3 regions of the Microbulbifer sp. MCCC 1A16149 genome follow, and region 3 is predicted to be linked to each of the others. Evidence: predicted binding sites of a transcription regulator. Region 3 holds the regulator's gene; each other region holds the start of a gene.
What was found. The regulator sigma-54, encoded in region 3, starts transcription at its own class of promoters, with help from an activator protein. The targets are predictions, from matches to a motif close to TGGCACANNNNTTGCNNT.

Region 1 (9,747 bases), 1.7 Mb from region 3:
TGGTCGCCGGTTACCCGAATGAAGACCCGCTCCAGGCCGCGGCTGGTGGCCCCAGCGCGGTCGGTGGTGCCGCGGCTCGAGACCGCCTCACTCACCTCGTACAGATCCGGCATCACCCGTGCGGATGCCGGCAGAGCAGACATGAATACTGCCAGCAGCAGCGAAAAACAGAGCAGCACCCGGGGGTTTATGATCGATGGCATTGGCTCGCGGTCCCCTTACCTCTTTATATTACAGATGCACATCCCTGCGCAGATTCGCACCAGATCAGGCCCCTCAGGGGCGCCGATACCCGAAAACAGGTGGTGCGCTCACACGCCGAAGACGAGCCTCGGCAGTCAATTACCGGCTATTGTATCAGTGTCGGCTGTTTCTCCCAGCCTTCAGTTCGCACATTCGGGCAATTTTCCACTAGAATACGCGCCCTTCCAAACAGGCCCTTAACAGGTTGAACCATGAGCGACTCCAAGCCGAACTCTTCCTCCACTAGCCCTTCCCTCAGCTACAAGGACGCCGGTGTCGATATCGACGCGGGAAATGCCCTGGTTGAGCGCATCAAGCATGTTGCCAAGCGCACCGCGCGCCCGGAAGTGATGGGCGGCCTCGGCGGCTTCGGCGCCCTGTGCGAGCTGCCCAGCGGCTACAAGCAGCCAGTGCTGGTCTCCGGCACCGACGGCGTCGGCACCAAGCTGCGCCTGGCGATGGATCTCGGCATCCACGACACCATCGGCATCGACCTGGTCGCCATGTGTGTCAATGATCTGGTAGTCGCCGGTGCAGAACCCCTGTTCTTCCTCGATTACTACGCCACCGGCAAGCTCAATGTCGACATTGCCGCCGACGTCGTCGCGGGTATCGGCAAGGGCTGTGAGCTGGCCGGCGCTGCACTGGTCGGCGGTGAAACCGCGGAAATGCCCGGCATGTACGAGGGCGACGACTACGACCTGGCCGGTTTCTGTGTCGGCGTGGTAGAAAAGTCGGAGATCATCGACGGCTCCAAAGTACAGGCCGGCGACAAGCTGATCGGCCTCGGCGCTTCCGGCCCCCACTCCAACGGCTACTCCCTGATCCGCAAGGTACTGGAAATCAGCGGTGCCGACCTGCACAAAGATCTCGAGGGCAAAACCCTCGCGGAATCCCTGATGGCGCCGACCCGCATCTATGTGAAGAGCCTGCTGACCCTGATGAAAGAAGTTCAGGTTAATGCGCTCAGCCACATCACCGGCGGCGGCCTGCTGGAAAACCTGCCGCGGGTACTCCCGGAGAACGCGCGCGCGGTAATCGACACCAAGAGCTGGGACCTGCCTCCGGTATTCCGCTGGCTGCAGGAAGCCGGCAATATCGAAGGTCGCGAAATGTACCGCACCTTCAACTGCGGCGTGGGCATGGTGATCTGCGTGCCGGCAGCAGAAGCAGACAAGGCCGTAGCCAAGCTGAAGGAACTGGGTGAGGACGCCTTTATTGTCGGCAGTATCGAGACCGCCGCCGAAGGCGACACCGGTGAAGCTGTCGAGCTGGCGGGACTGTAATCCTACGATGTCGAATCCATCTTCCAGCAAGTGCCGCGCGGTAGTCCTGATCTCGGGAAGCGGCACCAACCTGCAGGCATTCCTGGATGCAGTAACGGCAGCCGAGTGCGATTACAGCATCGAAGCCGTAATCAGTAACAAAGCGGACGCCTACGGCCTGACCCGGGCAAAGAGTGCCGGGGTCGCCACCGAGGTGCTCAGCCACCGGGACTTCTCCGATCGCGAAAGCTTCGATCAGGCGATGATTGAGGTAATTGACGCCTACGAGCCGGATCTGGTGATACTGGCCGGCTTTATGCGCATCCTCACTCCCGGGTTTGTGCGCCATTACAGCGGCCGCATGTTGAACATTCACCCCTCTCTGCTGCCCAAGTACCAGGGCCTGCACACACACCAGCGCGCACTGGACGCCGGTGACAGCGAACACGGCGCGACGGTACACTTTGTCACTGAAGAGCTGGATGGTGGCCCGCCTGTACTACAGGCCGCCGTGCCCATCGAGGCGGGTGATGACGCGGGCACACTTTCACAGCGTGTTCAGGTACAGGAACATATCATCTATCCGATGGCCGCTACCTGGTTCGCCCAGGGGCGGTTGAAGATGGCCGGCGATCGCGCCGAGCTGGATGGCGAGCTGCTGCCACGCAGCGGCAAACGCCTCGACTGACAGGCCGACTACACTTTCGGCCTGAATCACGGAATCAGACATTCAGGCCGGAGGTGGAACCTTGACTCCCAACGTACTGCGCAAAAAAATCATCAGCAGCTCGCTGTTTTCCTTTCTATCCCTGTTGGCCCTCGCGCCGTTGACCCCTCTCAGCCAGGCTGAAACAGCGACAACCGCCAAATCCCAGGTACTCCAGCCATTTACCGCCACCTACAAAGCCGAATTCAGCGGCTTTGGGGTAACCGCAGAGCGCAAACTCAGTGGCTCTCCTACCAGCTGGCGGCTGGATTTTTCCGCCCACTCCATGTTTGCCAAAATCGAGGAGTACTCCCGCTTCGCCCAACAGGGGCAGCGTCTGGTACCACAACACTACGATTACCAGAAATCCGGCCTCGGCAAGGATCGCCACACAGCGCTGAGTTTTGAAGATGGCGCCAGCCGCGTGGTCAATGTTTACGACAAATCTCACAGCATCGAAAAGGCGCCCGCCAATATCCAGGACAAAATCAGTTATCAGTTGCAGCTGGCAATGGATGTCGCCAACGGCAAAACACCACTGAAGTACCAGGTAGCCGACGGCAAGAGGGTTCGTGAATACGAGTTTCGTGTGGCGGGCAAAGAGACAGTGAAAACGCCCATGGGCGCGGTGGAAACCATCAAGGTGCAGCGTGTCCGTGAAGAGGACGCGGAGCGCGTCACCAATATCTGGTTCGCCCCGCAATGGAATTACGCGCTGGTAAAACTCAAGCAATACGAAGATGGCAAGAGCTACCAGATCACCCTGACGAAACTATCCATTGACGGTCGAGAAGTTAACGTCGATCAATAATTCTTCTGTCAGCCAGCTCACAATTTTTCACGCTCTTCACATCAACCGGTCGCGCTATCCATCAAGGATCGCGACCGCCCGCCACTCGAAAAGCACCGACTAAAAGAAGGTCAAAAAATACCAATCTTCTTTGCAAAAACCTCCCCGAAACAAATCGACAAAAAATTTCATAAATTTTTTTCACACTCTCCAAAAAAAATACGTCAAGCGGTAGATTTTTCCGCTACTCGTCACTATAAAGACGCTCGTTTTAGCAAGTAGGTGAATTTGGCACTGCTAGACTTCGTCTACTAGGAATTTGTTTGCTTTAAACAATTTTTTCCGGAAAAGCTTCTCTGTGAAAAATTGGGCAGTTTTCCCGTTGGCACACAATTCAGCAAATAGAGTGGAAACCCATGACTATCAAAACTCTGCGCAAAGCCGCATTGGCCGCCGCAATCTGTTCCGTATCCGCTGGTACTTTTTCTAGTGGTGCTATGGCAGCGGGCTTTGCCCTTCAGGAATCCAGCACTTCTGGACTGGGCCGCGCCTTTGCCGCGGAAAATGCCATCGGCGATAACGCGGCTATTCTCGCTCGCAACCCGGCGGGTTCCGCGTTGTTTAACGAGATGGCCTTTTCTATTGGTGCTACCTACGTAAATCCTGAAATCGATGCGGCCGGCACCACCGATTACTACCTGCTCACCGCTACAGGCCCGAGCCTCGCGGGTTCCATTTTTGATACCGCAGATGACTACGCAAGTAGCGCCGTGGTACCCAACGCCTATCTTGCAGTGCCCTTTGACGATTGCTGGTCTTTCGGGTTGGCGATGAATACCGACTATGGTCTGGAAACCGACTTCAACAGCAGCTGGCCGGTCACCCACATCGCTGACAAAACCGAACTACTGTCCGTTAATATTGCTCCTTCTGTTGCCTTCGACTGGAACGACCAGTTCAGCATCGGTGTATCCGCGAATATCCTGTATGCGGACGCTACGCTGAAGAGCAAAGTACCTAATAACTTCCTGCTGGACCCACTGGCTGAACAGGTACTGGGTGGCCCTGTTTCAAATGCGCGTATCCTTGATGCCGATGGCGATGACTGGGAATATGGCTGGAGCGTAGGCATGCTGTGGCGCAGCGTAGACGGCCGCACCCATATCGGTGTTTCGTACCAGTCAGAACTGGACCCTGAAATCGAGGCCGACGTAAATTCGGATCTGTTAACCAGTGTCAACACCGGGCTCCCGTTTGACAATGAGCGTGCAAATCTGACGCTCGATCTGCCAGACACGCTCGAACTGGGACTTTACCATCGCTTCCACGATGAATGGGGCGTAGCTCTCGGAGCCATGTGGACAGATTGGGACGATTTCCAACGCCTGGAAGCCTTCTTCCCCCGCCAGCGCGTCAACGGTCAACCCTTCCCGGAATACAACCCGCTAAAAATTAAGGAAGAAAACTTCAAAAGTGGCTGGCGCTACAGCCTCGGGGTTGAATACTACCCCTGTGATGAAGTGACTTGGCGTGTTGGTTACGCCTACGACAACGGCGCCGCTAGAGATGGCTTCAACAACGACGCCATCGCAGAGTCCGCCGCATTCGGCCTGGGCGCTGGCCAGGGTCTGCCGGTAACCTGGCGCACCCTCTCCATCCCCGATGCAGATCGCCAGTGGGTAACTTTCGGTGGTACCTACAAAGTCAACAATCAGCTGAGCATCGACGGTGGTCTGGCTTATCTGTGGGGTGACGATGAACGCATCCAGGAATTCCAGGCACTGCCTCTGACTCCGGATGTTGGGCTTGGCACTTACTTTGACGGCGGTACCACCAACCTGGAAGCCTGGTTGGTAGGCGCCTCTCTAAATTACAGTTTCTGAAACAGGTAACGTCAGAACTTGCTTTCAAACCGGGCCTCAGTGCCCGGTTTTTTTTGCCCACTTGCGCCCGCTTTTAATGCGCATGCACCAAATCACCCCGCCAGTTCGCACCGAAAGCGCCCAGCCCGATTTTCGCCATGCACCAAGATTATTCCGTCGGCACCACATTGGAACCACATTGACGCCGAATCAACACCGCAACGAAGCGATCAAAATCGCACCTCGACACACCTCTGGCGCGCCTTCCCACCTCACTTACTTATCCTGCCGCAGCAGCTAGATCAATGTCAGCCAGGAATACCCCCTTGCCAGGATCTACTCAAAATCTATTGCAAATACAATAAGTTACACCATCGCACCTAACTAGATCTCAACCTTCGTACCGAGTAGATCTCTGCCCATACACGGCCCACGCGTTTATCTCCGGTGAAAAAAGTTGGCATAGAGCCTGCAAAGGCCTCGGTAAGTGCGGAACGAAATTTCCGTAGTGAAATGATTCGCCAATCCCGGCACCTCATTTCCGTTGAACAAGCGGGCAACCTGTCGCCCGAATAACAATCAGACCGGCATCGTACTGCGATGCCCTTGAGCAGAGGCGCTCACCGATCCTGTCCCTGGAGGCAGGTCATCGGTGGGCGTTTTTTTTGGCCAGATTTTTCGAACTAACAAAACTGAAATCTTAAAAAGACCAGGAGCACAATAACCATGCAATGGAAAAAGCCCTTCAAGAAACTTGCCGCTTCGCTGGCACTGGCCGTGGGATTCTCCTCGGGATCAGTTTCAGTCAACGCAGAGGACCTCGGCTACCCGGAAAAAGAAGAGCTGACGTTCGGCTTTATCAAACTCACTGATATGGCTCCCATTGCCGTCGCTTATGAGAAAGGCTTCTTCGAAGACGAGGGCCTGTACGTCACCATCGAAGCCCAGGCCAACTGGAAAGTCCTGCTGGATGGCGTTATCGATGGACGCCTCGATGGCGCGCATATGCTCGCGGGCCAGCCGATCGCTGCCACCATGGGTTTCGGCACCAAGGCCGACATCATCACGCCTTTCTCCATGGACCTGAACGGCAACGGCATCACGGTTTCCAACACCATCTGGGAACAGATGAAGCCGAATATTCCGAAGATGGAAGACGGACGCCCGGTGCACCCGATCAAGGCCGATGCACTCAAGCCTGTGGTGGAAAAATACAAGGCAGATGGCAAGCCGTTCAATATGGGTATGGTGTTCCCGGTATCCACGCACAACTACGAACTGCGCTACTGGCTGGCTGCCGGAGGCATTCACCCCGGCTACTACGCGCCGCACAAGGGAGACATCTCCGGCCAGATCGATGCAGACGCACTGTTGTCTGTCACCCCGCCCCCGCAGATGCCCGCCACTCTCGAGGCCGGCACCATTTACGGCTACTGCGTTGGTGAACCCTGGAACCAGCAGGCGGTGTTCAAGGATATCGGCGTACCGGTAGTTACCGATTACGAAATCTGGAAAGACAACCCGGAAAAAGTATTCGGAATAACCAAAGAGTTCGCCGAGAAGTATCCAAATACCACTGTGCGTATTACCCGCGCCCTGATCCGCGCCGCCATGTGGCTGGACGAAAACAACAACGCAAACCGTCCGGAGGCAGTGAAAATCCTGTCGCAATCCAATTATGTAGGTGCCGACTACGATGTCATCGCCAACAGTATGACCGGCACCTTCGAGTACGAAAAAGGTGACAAGCGCGAAGTACCGGATTTCAATGTTTTCTTCCGCTACAACGCCACTTACCCCTACTACTCCGATGCCATCTGGTATCTCACCCAGATGCGTCGCTGGGGCCAGATTTCCGAAGACAAGCCGGATACCTGGTACAAGGAACTCGCCTCCAAGGTCTATCGCCCGGATATCTACGAGGCCGCCGCCAAGTCTTTGATCGCTGAGAAGCTGGCCAAGCCGGAACAGTTCCCCGACTTTGCCACCGAAGACGGCTTCCGCGATCCGCAGACTCACTTTATTGACGGCATCGTCTACAACGGCCAGAAACCCAACGAGTATATCGACAAGTTTTCTATCGGTCTGAAGTCTGGCCAGAAGCTCTGATCAACCTAGAGCGAACCGGGCTCGCCAGCCGGGTCCCGGTTCGCATCGAAAGATAACAATCAAAAGTCATTTGAAAACTCAACGAATACACTCATTCAGAGTGCCGAGGTAACAGAAGATGAACACCACTACTGTGAACACCGGAAAGTTTTATGGTTTCAGGTTGCCGCAACTGAACAGTGTTTGGCTGAGTAATGCCATTCGCCTGGTGGCGTTGCCGCTGGCTGGCATCCTTGCCTTTCTGCTTCTGTGGTCTGTCACCGCACAAAAGATCGATACCTCTCTGGGCAAGTTCCCCGGCCCCTCTGCAGTGATGGAACAGTTCGATGCGCTCTACAGTGAACACCAGCGCTCGCGAGAAAAGGAGCACGCCTTCTACGAACGCCAGGAAGTCCGCAATGCAAAGCGTGTTGCCGAAGACCCCTCTTATGTTCCCAAAATCCGCGACTATACCGGCAAGGAAACCTTTATTGACCAGATCTTTACCAGCCTGATCACGGTCATGAGCGGGTTCCTGTTAGCCGTTGCCATTGCCATTCCATTGGGGATTGCGGTCGGCCTGAGTAAAACCCTGAACAGTGCTGTGAACCCAATCGTTCAGATCTTCAAGCCGGTGTCGCCGCTAGCCTGGTTGCCATTAGTGACCATGGTGGTTTCCGCCGTGTACACCACCCCGGAGCCAATGGTGGCCAAATCATTCCTCAACTCAATGATTACTGTGACCCTGTGTTGCCTGTGGCCCATGGTGATCAATACAGCCGTAGGCGTTGCTGGCATTGATAACGACCTGGTGAATGTGAGCAAGGTACTGCGTCTGCCGGCACTGCGACATGTCCAGAAAATTGTACTGCCTGCCTCGGTACCGATGATTTTCACCGGTATGCGCCTTTCTCTGGGCGTGGCCTGGATGGTACTGATCGCGGCGGAAATGCTTGCACAAAACCCGGGGCTCGGAAAATTTGTCTGGGATGAATTTCAGAACGGTAGCTCCGATTCACTCGCGCGCATTATGGCCGCGGTACTGGTGATCGGATTTATTGGCTTTCTGCTGGACCGCGGCATGTTGGCACTACAGAAACTGGTTTCCTGGGACAACTCCGCCGCGCAATAACGGAGCGAACAGAAAGCGTAGGCATAGAGAAACCAGCACAGTTACCGAATTAAATTTGTGGAGATCGAGACAATGAGTGTACTTCTGGATATCAGTCATATCGATATGGAATTCCCTACTCCCAAGGGACCTTTCACTGCCCTTCGGGATGTGGACCTGAAAATTCAGCAGGGTGAATTCGTATCCCTGATCGGTCATTCCGGCTGCGGTAAATCCACCGTGCTGAATGTGGTTGCGGGGCTCTATCAGGCAACCCGTGGTGGCGTCATTCTTAATGGCAAGGAAGTGACCGAACCCGGCCCGGAGCGTGCTGTGGTTTTCCAGAACCACTCTTTACTGCCCTGGCTCACGGCGTACGAAAATGTCGAACTGGCGGTAAAGCAGGTATTCGGCCGTAGTAAATCCAAAGCAGAGACGCGCCAGTGGATCGAACACAACCTGGAACTGGTACATATGAGTCACGCCATGCACAAGCGTCCCGGGGAAATCAGCGGTGGTATGAAGCAGCGCGTCGGCATCGCCCGCGCACTCGCGATGCAGCCCAAGGTGCTGCTGATGGATGAACCATTCGGCGCGCTGGATGCACTGACCCGTGCACATATGCAGGATTCCCTGATGGAGATCCAGGCCGAGCTGAATAACACCGTGATCATGATTACCCACGACGTGGACGAAGCAGTCTTGCTCTCTGACCGCATCGTGATGATGACCAATGGCCCCGCCGCTACTATCGGCGAAATCCTTGACGTAAACCTCGAGCGACCACGGCATCGACTGGAGCTGGCCGATGACCAGCTTTACAACCAGTACCGGGCCAAAGTTCTGAAGTTCCTGCACGAACGTCACAGTAAACCCGATGTGCCGACAACAAAGTCCAAACCCCAGAAAACCGAAACTTCTTCCTCCGCGACGTCAAAAAACAAAACGAGCGTACCGGAAACTGTTGATAACGCAGCCTGAATTACCGCATAAAATAGCAAACCGAATTACCTGAGCGACAGTGGGTCAACGCTGTCGACAGGGGCCCCTGCGCCCAAAAAACTGAGCAGGGGGCGAAAGGAACTACACGATTCTCTGAAAAAGGAAAACAACATGAAAAGCCAGAACCTTCTGACAAACGCTCTCCAATCCGCAGTTCAACGCCGAACACTCGCACTCGCTGTTAGCACCCTGAGTGTCGCAACGGTAACCGCACCCGCCTTTGCGCAGGAAATGACGGAAACCGAAGCGCCCGCAGTAACCAGCTTCGGCGAAGCCCTCGCCCAGGGTGAAGCCACTCTCGGCTTCCGTGCGCGTACCGAGATGGTCGACGTAGATGGTAACGATGTGGACTTAACCAGCCTTCAGACGCGGCTCACTTATTCTTCTGCCACTTATCAGGGCTTCAGCACTCTGATCGAAATGGACGACGTTACGCATATCACCGATTTTGAAGGTGGCATCGGCGACCCCGAAGGAACCGAAGTCAACCAGGCTTATCTGGCCTACACCACTGGTGCCACCACGTTTAAATACGGACGTCAGCGAATTCTGTTGGACAACCAACGTTTTGTTGGCGGTGTCGGTTTCCGCCAGAACGAACAGACGTACGACGGATTTAGTGCAAGTAATACCAGCATTGCCGACACCACCCTGTTCCTGGCACACGTACACAACGTCAA
Region 2 (9,747 bases), 1.9 Mb from region 3:
GAAGCTGGTGGTAAATACCATGGCGCTGGTGGTTCCGCAGGCGAGCAGGGCATCGATAAAAAATTCGGCGTTTTGCCGGGAAATTTCCTCGTCGGCAAATTGCAGCTCCGCAGGAAAGGTGTATTTGTGTAGCCAGTCCAGCAGTTTTTCGCCGTAGCTGCCCATCACGGCAAGCTGTGGTGCGTGCACATGAGCATCAATAAAGCCGCTGGTGACCAGCGCCTCGGGCCTGTGTTCAGCGGTGCTCAGGTCCAGGCCCTGCTTCTCGGCACGGCGAGCATCTTCAAGCAGGGTGATACGCCCATCCGCGAAGCCGATAACGCCATCCTCGAAATACTCGAGTGCAGTATCCGGCGAGCCGGCGACATCGTCACGAAAGTGCACTATACGACTGCGCAGCAGTGTTTGTTTCAATTCAATATCCTCTCGATACTCTTGTGCTTCAGGCTCAATATCGTTTCGACTTTTCTCAGCTTCCACGGTAGGTGGTGTAGCCGTACTGATTGAGCAGCAGCGGGATATGGTAGTGGCGTGTGCAGTCGGAAATACTGAATTCCAGTGTCGCGCTGGGGAAAAAGCATTCGTCTCCCTGTTGCTGGAACCATGGATGTAGTTGGAATACCAGTGCCCAGTGCGCGGGTGCCAGCTCAAAACCTGTATCCCAGTGAACGACACGGCCATCGCTGTCGGTGTTCGCGATGGCGATCAAGTCACCGGCACAGTAAAGTTCCACGCGGACCCCGGCGGCGGGTTGCCCCCGGTGCAGGTCGAGGATATGGGTGGTGATCGGGGATTTATGCATAGTACTTTCCCTTATTCCTTCGGCACGGCTCGGTTTACGCCGTCAGCAATTTTGTCAGCCGCAGCCGGGTGATTTTTGCCTGTTCACAGGCAGCGTTTTCTATTTCCTGTTCGCGGCTGTTGTCGATACGGGACTTTATCGCGGCAAGCATTTCCTGCGCCGATTTTCCACTGGCGCAGATGATGAAAATAAAACCAAACTTTTCGTAATAGGTGTCGTTAAGACGCTGTAATTCCTCAAGTGTGGCTTCATCGGCGTGCGCAACCTGCCCTTGCTCTGCGCTGGCGAATTTTTCTTTCAGTCGCTGCAGGTCGCCTATCCGCGGATGCGCGGCAAATGCTTCCAGGTAGTCGGTTTCGTGGAGTTTGCTCCAGGCTTTGAATGCACGGTTCTGGATTTGCCCAACACTTCTGGCCGGGCCCAGTTCCAGCAGCCTCTCTGCCCAGCGACTGCAATGACAGCAGTCCAGTAACAGGTCTCGCTGTTGCTCCGGTGCAAGCTGGTTGAATTGCTTGAGCGTGTGCGGTGTCACGATGTTTCTCTCTCATGTACTTTTGTGTTTTTACCACTTGCTGCGAGATCGGTATTCAGGCTCTCGCGCAGGGTTTTCCAGTTGATTCCGGTGGATTTCTGTTCCTCACTGGCGGCGAGCCGGTGTTTTTCCGCGAGCAACTGGGCGGCGATGGAAATGGCCACTTCTGCCGGTTTTTTACCGGGTACGTCTGTTAGACCAACGGGAGAGTAAAAGCTGTCTATCTGCTCCGGTGTAAGGCCATCGCCAGCCAGCCGACGGCGAAAACGCAGTGCTTTGGTGCGTGAGCCGATCATACCCAGATAGGCACAGTCGTCGCGATCCAGCAGGGCGTGAAGCAGCCGGTAGTCCAGGGCGTGATCCTGGGTCAGGACCAGCGCAAAGGCACCGGTATTCATCCGGGATATATGCTCCACCGGGTCTGTGAGGAAATGGTTGTGCACACGGCCGTTTAGATTGTCCTCGAGCGCTATTTCATCCAGCAGTTCCGCTCGGTTGTCGATGCAGTGCAGTTGCCACTCCAGGGGGGCCAATACCGGCAGCAGGGCGCGGGCCACATGGCCGGCACCGAAAATGTGCAGCTGCAGCTCTGCGCCCGCAAAGCATTCGAGCAGTACCGAGACACTGCCGCCACAGCACTGACCGGCGCGAGAGGACAGGGGAAAGTGTTCCAGCAGCTGCCGCTCGCGGCCGTCTTGGATCAGCTCGCGGGCGCGGGTAATTACCTGGAATTCCAGTTGCCCTCCACCCAGTGTGTCAAAGCTGTGACGGGCGTCGATGACCATCTTGGTCCCGCTGTTACGCGGTGCGGATCCCCGGGTACTCAATACGGTCGCCAGTACCCACGGCTGGCCGCGACGGCGACGGTCGGCGGCCGCCTCGAACCAGGGGGTTTTATTGATCACGATGTTGCCTCCGAATAATCTTTCGCTGCGCGTGCGCAGAAGTACACCTGCTCGGGCGTGGCGGGTACGCCGAGAGGAGGGCTGTAGCGATACTCGGCGAGACTGGCGCAGGCATCGCGCAGTGCACACCAGACGGAGATGGCCAGCATCAAAGGCGGCTCGCCCACCGCCTTGGAGCGGTATACCGTCTCTTCCTCATTCGGCCTTTGGAAAAAATCCACGTTAAAGATTTCCGGCACATCGCCGGCAGTGGGAATCTTGTAGTTGGCGGGGCTGTCTGAAATGATCCGCCCCTGATCGTTCCACAGCAGTTCTTCACTGGTGACCCAGCCCATTCCTTGCACAAAGCCGCCTTCCACCTGACCGAGATCGATCGCCGGATTCAGTGAGTCGCCCACATCCTGGAGGATGTCCACCCGTATTACCCGGTACTCGCCGGTGTACAGATCCACCTCCACTTCCGAGACCGCTGCGCCATTGGCGAAGTAGAGGAAGGGGCGGCCGCGTGCGGCGGTGCGGTTGTAGCCGATTTTCGGGGTGCGGTAGAAGCCGGTCGCAGACAGGGACACGCGCTCCATATAGGCGCCTTTCACCAGCTCGGCAAAGGGAATCGCGCGCTCCGTAACCCAGCACTGGTCGTCGCGGATACTGATGCGCTCGATATCGGCACCGTAGGTCTCCGCGGCATATTCCAGCAGGCGCCGCTTCAGGGTATTCACCGCGTTCAGCGCCGCCATGCCGTTCAGGTCTGTGCCGGCGGACGCGGCGGTGGGGGAGGCGTTGGGGACCTGGTCGGTGGCGGTGGCGGCCACCCGCACTCGCTCCAGGTCTACGCCAAATCCCCGCGCGACGATTTGTGCGATCTTGGTGTGCAATCCCTGACCCATTTCGGTGCCACCGTGGCTGACGTGAATACTGCCGTCGGCAAAAATATGCAGTAGCGCACCGGCCTGGTTCAGGTGCTTGGAGGTAAAGGAAATACCGAATTTTACCGGCGTGAGCGCCAGCCCTTTTTTGACCTGCGTACTGGATGCATTGAATGCACGGATCTGTTCGCGGCGCGCGCGGTAGTCGGCCGTCTGTTCCAGTTGCTTGATCAACTGCGGCAACACTTCCTCCTCCAGTGCCTGGCCGTAGGGCGTGGTATTTCTGTCGGCGCTGTACAGGTTGCGCTTGCGGACATCCAGTGGGTCCGCACCCACAGCGCGGGCGATATCGTCCAGCATGGCCTCGGCGGCGAGCATGCCCTGGGGGCCGCCGAAGCCGCGAAACGCGGTGTTGGATACGGTATTGGTGCGGCAGCGGTGGCCGCTGATACGCGCCGTCGAGTAAAAATAAGCGTTGTCTGCATGGAACATGGCGCGGTCGACGACCCCGTCGGACAGGTCGGCGCTGTGGCCGCACAGGCCCGCCAGATCCATTTCTACACCGCGGATAACCCCGCTACTGTCGAAGCCTGCGCGGTACTGGTTCCAGAAGTCGTGGCGTTTGCCGGTTTGTGTCATGTCGTCGCGTCGCGGCATGCGATATTTCACCGGTCGCTGGTTGCGCACCGCGAAAACCGCGGCCATGCACGCCAGCGCGGCGGCCTGGGATTCCTTGCCACCGAAGGCCCCGCCCATACGCCGTACTTCCGCCTGCACCAGATGAAGTGGTACGCCGAGCACCTGAGCCACCAGCTTCTGTACTTCGGCCGGGTGCTGGGACGAACTGTGGACGCGCACACCGCCATCCTCGTTGGGCAGGGCGATACTGATCTGCCCTTCGAGATAGAAATGCTCCTGGCCGCGCAGGTAGAGCTCGCCGTGCAGCTGGTGTTCGGCACTGGCAATGGCGGCACTGGCGTCGCCGGAACTGATCGTATGGCTTGGCAGTACGAACTCCTCCCGCTCAAGTGCTTCCTGCACAGACAGTCGCGCAGGCTGTGCGCGGTAGCGAATTTTTACCAGCTTGCACGCGCGCCGTGCGGCTTCCAGGCTGGTGGCGGCCACCGCCACTACCGGTTGCCCCATATAGTCGACGCGTTCGCCGGCGAGCAGCAAGTCGCCGCTGAATACGGGTGATACATCGGCGCTGCCGGGAATATCCCCCTGCGTGATGACATCCACCACGCCGGGTGCGCGGCGCGCGGCGTCGAGTTCAATACTCTCGATTATCGCGCTGGCGTGCTCGGCACCCACGGTGGCCAGGTGCAGCATATCCGGCCACTCGGGGATGTCGTCCAGGTACTGTGCGCGACCAGTAACGTGTTTGTAGGCCGACTCGTGGGCGATAGACGTGGGCTTGTGTGCACTTTCCGTTTGCACGCGCTCCAGTGCTTTTGGCAGCTTACGCATGGAGCGCCTCCGATGCGTGGCTCCTGGACCGTTCGCTATTCAACGCGTGCCAGGCACTGCGCAGCAGGTTCTGTGCGATCTGCAACCGGTAGTCGGCACTGGCGCGGACATCGCCAATGGGCTTTAGAGATTCTGCGACAGCGGCCAGTGCAGCGTGGAGCGCGCTTTCATCCTGTCTGTTAGACCCGAGAAGTTCTGATTCGGCAGTGGTGACTCGCACCGGGGTGGCCGCCATGCCTCCGAAGGCAATGCGCACCTCGGTAAACTCGTCGCCGTATTCGCGGGCCCCGGTGCGCAAACGGATGGCCGCCATTACTGCGGAGATATCGTCCTCGCGCCGCTTACTGACTTTATAAACCCGGTGGAAATCATTCACAGCCCTGGCGGGGAAACTGATCTCGGCCAGGTATTCCCCGATTTCCAGTGCCGTTTCCTTGTAGCCTCGATAGAAATCCAACAGGGGCAGTTGGCGCTCGTCACCGCGGTTGTCCGCCAGGGTAATGCTGGCGTCCAGCGCTAATAGCAGTGGTGGCAGGTCGGCAATGGGCGAGGCATTGGCGATATTGCCGCCCAGGGTGCCGCGGTTGCGGATCTGGCGCGAACCAATGCGTTCAAACAGGGCGCTGATACTGCGGGAGCGACCGGCAAAGAATGTTTCCAGCTCGCGATAAGTCAACGCCGCGCCCAGGTGAATCACACCGTCGCGCTCTTCGATACGGTGCAGCTCCTTTACACCGGACAGATCGATCATTTTGCGAATGGGCTGGCACTGCTGGGTGACTTCCAGTAACAGGTCAGTGCCTCCGGCGATCAGGCGAGCATCTGGATGCAGGGCCAGTCCCTGTTCTAGTTCTTTGCGGCTCTGTGGCTGGAGGTAATCCGCTGGCGCGTCTGTGTCGGCGATACTGGCCAGTTGTTCGATTTGCGTCTGTGCGTCGAGACGGTGCGCTTCGTCAGGCGCTTGCACCATTTTCAGGCCTGCATCGACGATGGGGCGATAGCCGGTGCAGCGGCAGAGGTTACCGGAGATGGCTTCACACACCTGCGCGCGGTCCGCCTGCGCATATTCGCCCGCAAGCAATTGCTGGTGCAGGCCCGCCAGCGACATGACAAAGCCCGGTGTGCAGAAACCACATTGGGAACCGTGGTTGTCCAGCATTTCCTGTTGCGCAGGGTGTAGTTTTCCACCATTGGCCAGGGCCTCAATGGTGACAAGGTGGCGGCGGTTGGCAGCAGCGACGGGGGTAATACAGGCGTTAACAGTGCTGTAGTGGATACGCCCGTTGTCCAGCTCTCCCAGCAATACCGTGCAGGCACCACAGTCGCCGGAAGCGCAGCCCTCTTTGGTGCCGCACAGGCGTTTGGACTCCCGCAGATAGCGCAGTAGCGTGGTATCCGCAGCGGGTGCGGTTTCCTCGACAAGATCGTGATTCAGGACAAATTTCAACAGAGGCTCCAGCAGCTTTTTTTACCGAATCCGGAAGACTTGCATCCGATAGATACTGCTCAAGCAAAAAGCTGGCCAACTGGACAGGTTTTAATGGGGTGACCTTATTCTTTCTATCTGGAGGCCTCTGGCACGCAAGTTGCGTTAATGGGGCGGCGCTAGGTAATCTTGTCGCAATGGACAACTTCGGGGATTCTTTCAGGGACTTTACGGCAATGGTTGATAACAATGGCTGACAGCTCGGCAGAAACAAAAAGAACCTATCGTCGCGGAAAGATCCGTGACCAGAACCTGGAGCGGATACTCGGGGCGGCGCGAGAGGAGTTCGTACTCAAGGGATTCGCCGGGGCGAGTATTCAGGCCATTGCGGACCGCGCAGGTTTGCCCAAGGCCAATGTGCACTATTACTTTAAAACCAAGTCGAATCTCTATGTCGCGGTGCTGGAGGAAATTGTTGTCCTCTGGAACGACCACTTCGATGAGCTGCGCGCGGAGGATGATCCGGCCGAGGTACTCGACCGTTTTATTCGCCGCAAAGTGGAGCTTTCTTATACCCACCCGCAGTCTTCCAAGCTGTTTGCGATGGAAATCATTCAGGGGGCACCGCACTTGCGGGACTATTTACGCAATGATTTGCGTCCCTGGATGAGAAAAAAGGCGGAGGTGATTGAAGCCTGGGTCGCTGCCGGGAAAATGGCACCGGTGGACCCCTATCACCTGATTTTTCTGATCTGGTCTTCCACGCAGCATTACGCGGATTTCGAGGCGCAGGTGCTGACCATTCTCAACCGCGCTGAATACGAGCGGTCGATGATCGACCGCATCGCAGACTTTCTCAGCCGCTCCATCCTCGCCGGAGTAGGGCTGGAAGCCCCCCGCTGATCAGCTTTGGTTGAGAGTCTGGGTAAATAGGTTAAAGGCTCGCTCGGCGTCGGTTTCACGGCAGATTTTTACCGCCGGGTTGTCACCGCCAGTGCGGGTAATGCCACTTTTCTCCGCATCCAGGTGTCGCCGCTCGGCGCCACTGTAGGTGATATTGGGGATTGAGCGTAGGGATGATGGTTGCCAGGGAGATCCGGTTTCCAGGCTGACGGTAACCGGTGCCATGTCTCCTTGGCAGAAGGCCGGGTCCAGTGCCACCAGTGCCGCCAGTACGTCCCAGAAATAGTATTCCCCGGATTCGATAAACCAGTCGTTGTCATCCAACACCGCATCCCAGAACTGCGCAGCCGGGGTTTTCGCAACCGCTTTGAAGTCGCGGGCGAATGCCTCGGTTACTTTCACCTGATTGGTGACATCCAGACCGACGACTTCAATGGGCAGTCCGGAGGCGAAAACCTGGGCCGCGGCTTCTGGGTCGACAAAAATATTCCATTCCGCTTTTGTATTTGGGTGGTTGTCGGTAAACCCGGGCACGATGATATTGCCCGGGGCCTCAAAGGCGCCGCCCATGATGACCAGACGCTGGACCTTATCGGTATCTGCTGGGTATTTTTCGAGCCACTGGGCGATGTTGGTCAGACTCCCGGTGGCTACCAATACGACTTGTTGATCGCTGTCGGCCAGGGTGGTGTGTATGACATCCACTGCGTGCTTTTCAGTGGCGGTGCGGGTGCTGTCGGGCAATGTAATGCCGGAGAGCGTGTCGGCCTGCTGCCGCCAGGGCTCCGGAAATGCGAAGTATCCGTCCATGGGGTAGTCGTCTCCGCAGGCGATCTTCACGTCACCGCTGGCGGTCAGGTCGAGCAGCGCCCCGATATTGTCCAGCGCGGGGGCGCAGCGGGTTTCGCCGGCGCCGTTACTGGTAACGGCGACCAGCTCCAGTTCCTTATGCATGGCCAGCACCAGCAGCGCAGACCAGTCATCGATAGCCATATCGGTATCGAAGATCACCGGCCGCGGACTGGACGCGTGGGCGCTCGACAGCAAAGTGATCAGCAGGCAGATGCAGAAAATACTGAGAGGTGTTCGTTTTTTCATCGTGGGGGTCAAACCATCGTTGTGGTGTTTTACTGTGTCCTTCGCCGCAACAGACAGCCTTCCATATTGGGAATCCTCCACAGTCAAACCGGGGAGCAGTCTGTGCTCTCTACGGGTAAGCAAGTGTCGCGCCAAAAAGTTGACCACTTGGTTTAAAAATTGCAGTCGTTAAAAGCATCTGGGTTACACCTGTTTGGGGTTGGCCCACTTAATTGGGAACGAGAACATCGGTGAACTGATATGCAGAGAGTGGTGGAGTACTTCAATTTCGGGCCGGCGACGTCGCTGAAGGGGGAGGTGTCGGCAAACTTCTGGCGCCGCGAGGTGCTTGCGGGGCTGACAACCTTCCTGGCCATGGCCTATATCACCGTGGTCAATCCGGCGATGCTCTCCGAGACCGGTATGGACTTTGGTGGGGTGTTCGTGGCGACCTGCCTGGCGGCAGCGTTTGGTTCCATTCTTATGGGGCTGCTGGGTAATTATCCGGTGGGGCTCGCGCCGGGCATGGGGCAGAATGCGTTTTTTACCTATGCCGTGGTGTTGGGGATGGGGCATCCCTGGCAGACAGCGCTGGGGGCGGTGTTCCTGTCCGGAATATTGTTTGTGGCGCTGAGCCTGCTGCCGTTTCGCGAATGGCTGATCAACGCCATCCCGCGCAATCTTAAACTGGGTATTTCCGCCGGGATAGGATTGTTCCTGGGGATCGTGGCGCTCAGCAATGCCGGAGTTGTGGTCGACAGTCCGGCCACGCTGGTATCTCTTGGCGATCTCACGGCGTTCGAGCCGCTCATGTGTCTGGTTGGCTTTGTGTTGATCGCAGCGCTTTCCCAGCGCGGTGTCGCCGGAGCGGTGGTTATTGGCATCATCGCGGTCAGTGCGGCCGGCTGGCTACTTGGGGCGGTGGAGTTCAAAGGCGTGGTATCCATGCCCCCTTCACCGGCACCGGTACTGATGCAGCTGGATATTGCCGGTGCATTTGATATATCGATGGTCACGGTAATCCTCACCATGCTGCTGGTGGATGTGTTTGATACCGCGGGTACTATGGTGGGGGTGGCCAATCGCGCTGGTCTGGTGCGCCCGGACGGCTCGCTGCCCCGTCTTGGCAAGGCGTTGCTGGCCGACTCCGGGGCCACCCTGGGTGGTGCGTTACTGGGGACTTCATCGACGACCAGCTATATCGAGAGTGCTGCCGGGGTTGAGGCTGGTGGCCGCACGGGGGTTACGGCAATCGTCTGCGGGCTGGCGTTTTTGCTGTGCCTGCTGTTTGCGCCGCTGGCGCAGAGTGTACCGGCCTATGCCACTGCCGCGGCGCTGTTGTTTGTGGCCTGCCTGATGGCGCGCAGCCTGGCGGATGTGGACTGGAGTGATCACAGTGAGAGCGCGCCAGCGGTGATTACCGCACTGGCGATGCCGCTGGGATACTCCATTGCCGATGGTATTGGTCTCGGGTTTATTTCCTACGCAGGTATCAAGCTGCTCAATGGCCAGTTTAAGACGTGTCCGCCGGTGGTTTATCTGGTAGCTAGTATCTTTGTGCTGAAGTTCGCTTTTCTATAGTAGCGACTGGCCTGACGCAAAGGCGGGTGGTCAGGAGCGCTTTTCAGGCTTTCCAGGCTTTCCCGGCCTCGCGCCGGTAAATCCGCCAATAAAAAAACCCGGCGCAAAAGCCGGGTTTTTTTATTGGCGGAAACCGCGCATGAAAACTTATCCACAACTCATAGGGGGAAACGGATCACCACACC
Region 3 (9,747 bases):
GCACCGGCATTCGAGGGCGAGAGTGACGGGGAAGAAGACCCGTTCGCCGCGGACTTTGGCGGGGATGAAGTGGCTGAGGATGAGGCCGACCCGTTTGCCGCGGAAGACCCGTTCGCTGCGGATGACCCTTTTGCCAGTAGTAGCGAAAGCCAGGCGCCGGATGCCTACTGGTTTACGGTAGCCGGGCTGAACCAGATTGAGCAGCTGCACGACTTCCTCGAGGCGCAGCCGGAAATCGGCAAGGTGCAGTCGCTCGCCACCCTGTACAAGGTGGCGCAGGATCTGAACGATGGCGGCCTGAATGATTTCGAGCTGGCCGTGGCACGCCAGAGCCTGCCGGAGGAGATCAATCAGGTACTGGTCCATCCGTACTGGTCTCCGGAGCAGCAGCAGGCGCGGATTACCATGCGCGTGATTGAATCGGATCCGGACCTGAGCCGGGATGAGTTGATCCGTCGTATTTACGCGTTCGCGGAAAATGACATGGGTATTGCCGCGGAGGATATCCGCCAGACCGGTATGCTGGTGCTGTACAACAATATGTTGCAGAGCCTGTTCAAGTCCCAGATTTTGACCCTGGGGGCGGTGTTTGCGGGCATCCTGTTGATGTTCCTGGTGCTGTTTCGCTCCCTTTGGCTGGCGGTAATTGCACTGGTACCGAATATGCTGGCGGCCTGTGTGGTACTGGGTGGAATGGGGCTGGCAAATATTCCGCTGGACATGATGACCATTACCATTGCGGCGATCACCGTGGGTATCGGCGTGGATCACGCGATTCACTACCTGTACCGTTTCCGCGAAGAGTTTGCCAAAGATGGCGATTACGTGGCGACCATGCACCGCAGCCACGCAACCATCGGCCGCGCGATGTTCTATACCGCAATCACGATCATTGCCGGCTTTTCGATCCTGGCCCTGTCCAAGTTTGTACCTTCGATCTACTTCGGCCTGCTGACGGCACTGGCCATGTCGGCGGCGCTGCTGGGCTCGCTGACGTTGCTGCCGCTGTTGCTGGTGTTGATCAAGCCGCTGCCGAAACCTGAGGGGGAATCCCAGCCGGGAAAGCCGGCGACGGTGGCTGAGGCGTGCACTGGCTGATAGCGCAGACCAACCCCATCAGGTTTTAATCGTTTGATTTATCGGGCCCGCGGATTCAATCCCCGGGCCCGATTTTTTCTCCAGCGCCAGTTGCCTTCTAGTCTTATGGAATAGCTAAACCGGATTAACCCGAGAAGTGGATGGATGATGCAGAAAAGCCGTGTTGCGATTCTGATTCCCGGTATCTTTGACCGGGGCAAGTCAATGTTGCGTATGCAGCATGCTCTGGGAGAAGCGGGTTTTGTCGCGCGCACAATCAAGCTGAAAACCAACAGCGGCTGGTATGGGATGGAGCCCATGGCCAGGCAGTTGCGCGACCTGGTGGAGGAGGTTAATGGGAGCGGGGAAACATGCGCGCTGGTGGGATTCAGCATGGGGGGCATAGTGGCGCGTTACTATCTGCAAAGGCTGGGCGGCGCGGAAAGGGTGCACAAGTTTATTGCGCTCTCCAGTCCGCATTTTGGCAGTCTGTGGGCGCACCTGCTGCCCTACAAAGGCGGGCGCCAGTTGCGTATCGGCAGCGAGTTCCTCGATAACCTGAATCGAGATGCGCAAGTGCTTGAAGGGGTCGCCCCGGTATCCATCTGGACGCCTTATGACGCTACCATCGTACCCCACACCAGTTCCCGCCTCCCTGTAGGCAATACTTACCAGGTGCCGGTCAGTCTTCACCGCTGGGTTCCGCAGAATCCAGCGGTGATAAAAATCGTACGCAATGAACTGACCGAGGCGCTTGAGGGTGGGGGTTCCCGCTAGCCCGATCAACTCTCCTGCATAAAAAAGTCACGCAGATAGCGGAAGAGTTTCCGCTGGTTTGTCGGCGCTTTTTTATTGGCGATTTCCTTGTTGGCTTCGCGAATCAGTGTGCGCACTTGTTGATGGTCGGCGCCGGGGTATGCATCAAAGAATGCGCTCTGGGCCTCTTTGCCCTGAGTCAGAAAGCGTTCCCGCCATTCCTCCGCCATGCGGTCGAAGCGCAGGTGCAGGTGATCCTGTTCCTTGTGCTTTTCCAGTACGGCTTCGATGGCCTCGACATCCGCCTTGCGCATCAGTTTGCCTATGTACTGCAGCTGGCGACGCCGCGCCTCGCGGGACTTGATCCGGTGCATGGTGGCGATTGCTTCGCTCAGAACAGCGTCCATGGGGACTTCTGCCAGTTTTGCGGCATTCAGTTCCGTCAGTTGTTTGCCCAGCGCCTGCAGCTGGTGCATCTCTTCCTTGACCTGGGTTTTGCTCTTCGGCAGGTCGTCTTCAAATTCTTCGAAATCGTCGGAATTGTGCATGTAATGTCTCTGAAAAGTTTGCTCGCCGGGCCTGTATCAGGCAAAGAAGAGGGTGGCGAGACCAAGAAATGACATAAAGCCCACCACATCGGTCACCGTGGTCAGGGCGACACCTCCGGCCAGGGCCGGGTCGATACGCATGGCGCGCAGGGCAACCGGCAGTATGGCGCCGGCAAACGCGGCCGTGATCAAGTTAATGACCATGGCTGCAATGATAATCAGGGCAATGCGGGTATCCCCAAACCAGAGTGCGGCGATACCACCCATGACCGCAGACCACAGCATCGCATTCAGCGCCCCGGAACCCAGCTCTCGGGAGAGCAGCCAGCTCAGGTTGCTGCGACCCACCTGTCCCAGGGCCATGCCGCGGATCACTACCGTCAGTGTCTGGCTACCTGCTACACCGCCCATACTGGCGACTATCGGCATTAGCACCGCCAGGGCTACGACTTTGTCGATGGTGTCCTGAAACAGATTGATGACCCACGAGGCCAACAGTGCGGTGAGCAGGTTTATCCCCAGCCACACGGCTCGGCGCGGTGCGGTGCGGATCACCGGGGCAAAGGTGTCCTCTTCCTCGTCCAGGCCCGCGAGGCTCATCAGCGAGTGGTCGGCATCTTCGCGGATCACGTCCACCACGTCATCGATGGTGATACGGCCCAGCAGGCGCTTGCCCTCGTCCACCACCGGGGCCGTAATCCAGTCGTACTTGGCGAACAGTTGGGCGACTTCATCGTCCGGCATTTGTGCGGGAATCGGCTCCACATCCGTGATCATCACCTCGCGCACGGTGACCGAGGGATCGGTTGTGAGCAACTTGGTGAGCGGTAGCAGGCCGATAAACCGACCCTGCCGGTTGACCACAAAGAGGTTATCGGTGGACTCGGGTAGTTGTTCGTGACGTCGCAGATAGCGCAGCACCACGTCCAGGTGCAGATTGGGGCGGACGGACACGATGTCCGTGTCCATCAGGCCGCCGGCGGTTTCCTCGTCGTAGGCCAGTACGCTTTCCACCCGCTGGCGGTCGTGCTCGCTCATGGCGGAGAGCACTTCCCCCATTACCCGTTCGGGTAACTGCTGGAGAATGTCGGCCACATCGTCCGCATCCAGCCCCTCCATGATGGCCACCATTTCTTCGGTGTCCATAGTGGCGAGAATCTGGCTCTGTACATCGTCAGTGAGTTCCTGCAGGACCTCACCTTCTACTTCGCGGTCGATCAGCTCCCACAGAACCCGGCGAATACGCGGCGGGGAGCTTTCCAGCAATTGCGCAATGCTCTGGGGGGACAGGGAGTGCAACATACGCTGCACTTCGCGCCCGGTGCCGCTATCCAGCGCTGCATACAGCTCGCCGAGCTGATTCTGGGCGCGGAATTTGAAGTCGGCATTGACGGGTTTAGGCACAGAGTTACCTGCTGACTGCGAGCACTTTGAGGGGCGGTATTATACCGGGTGAAGGGCGGAGAGTGGCTACTCGTCCTATTCGCCTTCACCGAACCGGTCGTTGATCAGTGCACAAATAGTCTCGTGTGCGAGGTCTTCGTCGCGGCCGCAAATCTCCAGCTCTAGCTCCACGCCTTTACCTGCGGCCAGTAGCATCAGCGCCATCACACTCTTGCCATCGACGGCCTTGCCCTGGCAGTGCACTTTGACTTCGGAAGAGAAGCGCGCGCTGGTCTGGGCAAACTTGCTGGCGGCGCGGGCGTGTAGCCCGAGCTTGTTGATGATGGTGATGCGGCTTTTTTGCATGGACGGTTTTCTTCCGGGGGGAGCGGGGCTCGTTACTTCTGTTGTTCGCGATGGCGAATCTGGATGTTTTCAAACTGGCTGGCAAAGGTTTTGGCCAGCTGTTCCACCATATACACGGAGCGATGACGGCCGCCGGTACAGCCGATGGAGACCGAGGTGTAGCTGCGGTTGCTCTGTTGATAAGAGGGTAGCCAGCGCTCGAGGAAGCTGGTGATATCCCGCTGCATGTCCTCGGTTTCCTGGTGTGAGCGCAGGAATTCCGCCACCTCCGGATCCTGACCGGTCTTATTGCGCAACTCGGCGACCCAGTAAGGATTGGGCAGGCAGCGCAGATCGAAAACCAGATCCGCATCCACCGGCACACCGTGCTTGAAGCCGAAGGACTGGAACAGGATGGCCATGCCGGGGGAGTCTTTACCCACAACGCGGGATTTCACCTGATCGCGCAACTGATGCAGGCTGAGACTGCTGGTATCGATAACCAGGTCTGCCATGGCTGCGAGGGGCGCGAGCAGCTCTTTCTCGCGGTTGAGCGCCTCAAGCAAGTGGGTGCGGCTGTCGCTCAGGGGGTGTTTGCGGCGGGTCTCACTGAATCGCTGTACCAGCACCGGGGAGCGCGCATCCAGATAGATGACGTCACAGTCAATTCCGCTCTCGCGCAGATCGTTGATGACCTTGGGCGCCTGGCGTACGTCGTGCCACAAATTGCGCGCATCGATACCGAGCGCCAGCTGGGTATTTTCCTGGGGGGGCTGATCTGTTACCCGGCGGATGAGTTCCGGCAACAGGCTCGCGGGGAGGTTATCGATGCAGTTGAAACCCACATCTTCCAGCAATTGCAGTGCGGAGCTTTTACCGGAGCCGGAGCGGCCGCTGATTATGACCAGGCGCATGAAACAAGCACTCCTTGCTGATTCCGGGCGCTTTGCTGCGCGACCGGAATGGCTAACTTGGGCTGGTCATCCGGCGACGGAAACTTGCCGGATGCGTGCGTTGGCTATTATGCCGCGGCGGCGCTGTTGATTGCCAGTGCGTACAGCTCGTCACTGGTGCTGGCTTCGCGGAGTTTTTCACGCACCCGGCTGTCGCTGAATAGCGCGGCGATCTGCGCCAGGGTCTCGAGGTGCTCCTGTTCCGAGTCCTCTGGCACTAACAGGGCAAACAGAAGGTCCACAGGCTGGCGGTCGATGGCATCAAAGTCCACCGCAGGGGAGGTTGTGCACAGCACACCAATGGGCTTTTCACAGCCGGGCAGGCGGCAGTGCGGGATGGCAACACCCTCACCAATACCGGTGGAGCCGAGGCGCTCCCGGGCTACCAGCTGGTTGAAAACGGTATCGGAATCCAGATCGGGGTATTGTTCTGAAATCGCCTGGGCGATGTTGAGTAATAGCTTTTTCTTGCTACTCCCCGCCAGGTGGCAAAGGCTCAGGCGGGGAGAGAGTAGTGCGTCCAATGTCATAACTTACTGATGATCTAGCGGTACAGGCCAGCCGGTAACCTGATTGTGTTACGACTAGCGGTGACTGCGTAACTTTTCTTTGTGTTTCAGCAGCTGCCGGTCGAGTTTGTCGGCGAGAGAATCAATCGCCGCGTACATATCTTCCGATTCCGAATCTGCAAACACATCCTTGCCATTCACGTGAACCCGCGCTTCGGCTTTCTGGATGAGTTTGTCGACGGAAAGTATGACCTGTGTATTGGTGATCAGGTCGTGGTGGCGGGAGAGCTTGTCCAGTTTGGTCAGGCAGTAATCGCGAATGGCCGGAGTTACGTCAACATGATGGCCACTGATATTGATCTGCATGGATTTCTCCTCATCGGGTGCAACACAATTTGGCAGCACCCCCGCACAGGGCGGCAACCCTACTAGGAAGTGCGCCAGAATGGAAGGATACACTCAATGTCGGTGCATTGGTCGCTCAGAAAATGATCGCGGGAGGGTTGCAGTGCCCCGGCTTTGTGACCTGACTGGTTAAACCAGTCGTTTTCGCTCGCTGGAGGAGGGGATTCCCATGGATTCCCGGTATTTCGCCACCGTGCGTCGGGCCACCTTGATTCCCTGTGAATCCAGCTCCTGGGTGATCTTGTTGTCCGACAGGGGCTTGCGCGGCTGCTCGGCGTCGATCAGCTTGCGGATCAGTGCGCGGATGGCAGTAGATGAGGCATCCTCGCCGGAGTCGGTGCTGACATGGCTCGAGAAGAAGTACTTGAGCTCGAACACACCGCGTGGGGTGAGCATGTACTTCTGGGTGGTTACCCGGGAAATGGTGGATTCGTGCATGCCGATGGTTTCGGCAATGTTCGCCAGCACCATGGGTTTCATGGCCTCCGGTCCCAGTTCGAAAAATCCCTGCTGCTTTTCCACGATACAGCTGGCGACCTTGAGCAGGGTCTCGTGGCGGCTCTGCAGACTTTTCAGGAACCAGCGCGCCTCCTGCAGGTTGTCGCGCAGGTAGTTGTTCTCGCTGGAGTTGTCGGCGCGCTTGATCAGCGATGCATAGGCGTCGTTGATGCGTAGCTTGGGCGTTGTTTCGGGGTTAAGTTCCACCACCCAGCGCTGCTGTCTACGGCTCACGATGACGTCCGGCACCACATACTGGGGCTCTTCGCCGCCAAAAGCCTCGCCGGGGTAGGGCGTGAGGGTCTGGATCAGGCGCATGACTTCGCCCAGCTGGGATTCGCTGAGGCGGGTGCGGCGGCTCAGTTGGCGAAAGTCCCGTTTCCCCAGCAGGTCCAGGTGTTGGTCCACCACGATCAATGCCTGGGGCAACCACGGTGTTTCCGTCGGTTGTTGGCGCAGCTGAAGCAGCAGGCTCTCGCGCAGGTCACGGGCGCCACAGCCCACCGGCTCAAACTGCTGGATGGTTTTCAGGACCGCGAGAACCTCGTCGATTTCGACTTCGAGGGCCTCGGCCATTTCGTCCAGGTCTGAATCCAGGAAACCGTTGGGGGCAATGGCGTCGATCAGTGACTCGCCGATCAGCTTGTCGCCATCGGTTAGCGGAGTGAGATTGAGCTGCCACAGCAGGTGATCCTGCAGGCTCTCGGATACCGCGTTGCGGTGTTCGAGGGCGAAGTCTTCCCCGTCGCCGCCGGTGTAGCTGCCGCCGGTATAGATGTCGTCCCAGCGGGTATCCACCGGTAGGTCATCCGGGATCTCGCTGTTCCAGTCGCCATCGGCAGTGGACTCGTTCTTGGCCTCGAGGGCGCTCTCGCGCTCGGCGGCTTCGCGCTCCTGGCCTTCGGAGCTGGCGGGGGTGTTCTGATCCTGGTGTGTCTCGCCGGCGTGCTCGTCAAAGTCCGATTCCAGTAGCGGATTGCTGTCGAGCGCCGACTGGATTTCCTGTTGCAGGTCCAGGGTCGACAGCTGCAGCAGGCGAATGGCCTGTTGCAGCTGGGGCGTCATCGTCAGCTGGGTACCGAGTTTTAACTGGAGTGACTGCTTCATAAGGGGGTATGCCGGCAGAATTATCTGGCGTTGGTGCGCTGTACAGAATCTGTATCTGTTACGGCGGCGTAAAGCTCATTTCCTGCAGACTACCCCGGGGCAAATCGGAACACAAGAGGCAGGTTAAGCAATAAGTGTGCCGAAACGACTTTTGCTTCTGGTTGTGCCGGTATTATTTGTGATGGCTGTCTAGGATTGCGGGGGATTGAGCAGATGGATCCCCCGGATTTGGGTCAAATGGTGAACTCGTGTCCCAGATATACGTCTTTCACCTGCTTGTTCGCAGCGACGTCTTTGGGGTTGCCTGAGGCGATAATATGCCCTTCGCTGACGATGTAGGCGGTTTCGCAGATATCCAGGGTCTCGCGCACGTTGTGATCGGTGATCAGCACGCCGATACCTCGATCCCTCAGGTGGCGGATGATTTGCTGGATGTCATTGACCGAGATGGGGTCTACCCCGGCGAAAGGTTCGTCGAGCAGGACGAAGGCGGGGTTGGTGGCGAGTGCGCGCGCAATCTCGACGCGACGGCGCTCACCGCCGGACAGGGCCATACCCAGGCTGTCTCGGATGTGGGTGATATGGAATTCTTCCAGCAGTGCTTCCAGCTGCTGCTGGCGCTGGCTGCGGTTCAGGTCCTTGCGCGTCTCGAGGATGGCAAGGATGTTGTCGGCTACCGACAGGCGACGGAATACCGAGGCTTCCTGCGGCAGGTAGCCGATACCTTTGCGTGCGCGGCCATGCATCGAGTAGCCGGTAATGTCTTCATCGTCGATCAGCACCTGCCCGGCATCCGCTTGGACCAGGCCGGCGATCATGTAAAAGCAGGTAGTCTTGCCGGCACCGTTGGGGCCGAGCAGGCCGACGACCTGACCGCTGGAAACGCTCACGGAAACGTCCTGAACGACTTTGCGTTTCTTGTACTGCTTGGCGAGGTGTAACGCTTTGAGCGTCGGCATGTTGCAATCCGGTATCTGTAGGGCCGCTGTGGGCGGTCCGCTTGTTGAATATTGTGTGTCGGGCTGGCGGCGCTTACTGGTCGTTTTGTGCCGGTTTGGATTCCGGTTTCCAGATCATTTCTACCCGCTTCTGTTCTGACTGTCCCTGGGCTTGCATTTGCTCGCTATTGAGGTCGTAGTCGATGCGCTCGGCAGACAGGGTGTTGCCATCGCGGTCGACAAACGCTTCTCCGGTGAGTTGCAGGGCGTCGCTGCTGACCAGAAATTCGATGCGTTTGGCGCGCGCCTTGACCGGGGTGGTGCTTTCCTCAACCTGCTGCTGGAAGTGTGCAGGCTTGCCGGTGGCAACCACCTTGTTGATTTCACCTTTGGTATTGCCGTGCACCTCTACGCGGTCGGCGCGGATCTGCAGGGAGCCCTGGCTGATCACCACGTTGCCGCTGTACACCGACAGATTCTTGCTGCGATTGGCTTCCAGTTTGTCCGCGGAAACCTTGACCGGTTGTTCCCGGTCATTGGGCAGGGCCTGACTGTTGGCAGCAAATAGCAGTGTGGCGATCAGTGTCGCACAGGCTGCGCGGGCGATACTGCGCGCCGCAGGGTGGGTCGAGTTATTTGGCTTCATAGCTGCTTTCCACTTCAGACAGGATTTCTACTTTGTCTTTTTTCAGGTCGGCGCGCAGGCCTTTGCCTGTGGTGCGGTTCGGCCCGTCGGTAATGGTAACGCGTTTATTCGTCTCGGCGAATTCTTCGCGCGGCTTGATCGTAATGCTGGGGGTGCGCAGGGTAATACCCGGTTCCGGTAATTCCCGGATCGAGACATCGCCGCGCAGCACCACGCGCTGGCCGTTGTTGTAGGCCACGCCGGAGCGGGATTCCGTGCGCCAGCGGGAATCTTCGCCCTGATAGAACATCATGCGTGGCTCGGTGAGGTCAGCGCGGTCGCGGCGCGCGAACTGGAAAAAGGTTACGCGCTCGGCGTCCACTTCGTAGGCGAGTGTGCCCCCGGCGCTGAAATGGCGCGTGCGGGCGTTCCTGATGATGAGGTCCGCGGCCTTGTTGTGTTCCTGTTGGGTGGGGCGCTTGCCCATCAACTGCTCGGGCGGGCTTTCGGTAAACCACAGCCCGAGGGAGATGAGGGTGACAACAATGACCAGGGGTAGCCAGGTGCGCATTCGTTTTTCGTTTCCTTGAGTGGACAGCCAAT

Region 1: a site for sigma-54 is predicted at 5,325-5,342, ahead of ACONT6_RS11295 (CmpA/NrtA family ABC transporter substrate-binding protein). Genes of this name have one in related genera too.
Region 2: a site for sigma-54 is predicted at 6,083-6,100, ahead of xdhA (xanthine dehydrogenase small subunit). Genes of this name have one in related genera too.

The regions. Positions count from the first base shown of each region.
Region 1 is NZ_CP185959.1:2,668,559-2,678,305, forward strand. Features, by position in the region: gene ACONT6_RS11270 (DUF2066 domain-containing protein) at 1-203, opposite strand, end outside; gene purM (phosphoribosylformylglycinamidine cyclo-ligase) at 456-1,529, shown strand; gene purN (phosphoribosylglycinamide formyltransferase) at 1,537-2,196, shown strand; gene ACONT6_RS11285 (DUF3108 domain-containing protein) at 2,258-3,025, shown strand; gene ACONT6_RS11290 (OmpP1/FadL family transporter) at 3,421-4,887, shown strand; gene ACONT6_RS11295 (CmpA/NrtA family ABC transporter substrate-binding protein) at 5,593-6,975, shown strand; gene ACONT6_RS11300 (ABC transporter permease) at 7,094-8,086, shown strand; gene ACONT6_RS11305 (ABC transporter ATP-binding protein) at 8,159-9,046, shown strand; gene ACONT6_RS11310 (alginate export family protein) at 9,179-9,747, shown strand, end outside.
Region 2 is NZ_CP185959.1:2,898,889-2,908,635, reverse strand. Features, by position in the region: gene guaD (guanine deaminase) at 1-414, opposite strand, end outside; gene uraH (hydroxyisourate hydrolase) at 470-802, opposite strand; gene uraD (2-oxo-4-hydroxy-4-carboxy-5-ureidoimidazoline decarboxylase) at 837-1,334, opposite strand; gene xdhC (xanthine dehydrogenase accessory protein XdhC) at 1,331-2,239, opposite strand; gene xdhB (xanthine dehydrogenase molybdopterin binding subunit) at 2,236-4,575, opposite strand; gene xdhA (xanthine dehydrogenase small subunit) at 4,568-6,022, opposite strand; gene ACONT6_RS12250 (TetR/AcrR family transcriptional regulator) at 6,251-6,904, shown strand; gene ACONT6_RS12245 (nucleoside hydrolase) at 6,905-8,002, opposite strand; gene ACONT6_RS12240 (NCS2 family permease) at 8,243-9,562, shown strand; gene ACONT6_RS12235 (Tll0287-like domain-containing protein) at 9,721-9,747, opposite strand, start outside.
Region 3 is NZ_CP185959.1:1,001,325-1,011,071, forward strand. Features, by position in the region: gene ACONT6_RS04060 (efflux RND transporter permease subunit) at 1-1,098, shown strand, start outside; gene ACONT6_RS04065 (lipase family alpha/beta hydrolase) at 1,243-1,854, shown strand; gene yjgA (ribosome biogenesis factor YjgA) at 1,860-2,381, opposite strand; gene mgtE (magnesium transporter) at 2,418-3,785, opposite strand; gene ACONT6_RS04080 (HPr family phosphocarrier protein) at 3,861-4,130, opposite strand; gene rapZ (RNase adapter RapZ) at 4,163-5,023, opposite strand; gene ptsN (PTS IIA-like nitrogen regulatory protein PtsN) at 5,131-5,592, opposite strand; gene hpf (ribosome hibernation-promoting factor, HPF/YfiA family) at 5,647-5,937, opposite strand; gene ACONT6_RS04100 (RNA polymerase factor sigma-54) at 6,106-7,581, opposite strand; gene lptB (LPS export ABC transporter ATP-binding protein) at 7,815-8,540, opposite strand; gene lptA (lipopolysaccharide transport periplasmic protein LptA) at 8,614-9,165, opposite strand; gene lptC (LPS export ABC transporter periplasmic protein LptC) at 9,152-9,715, opposite strand.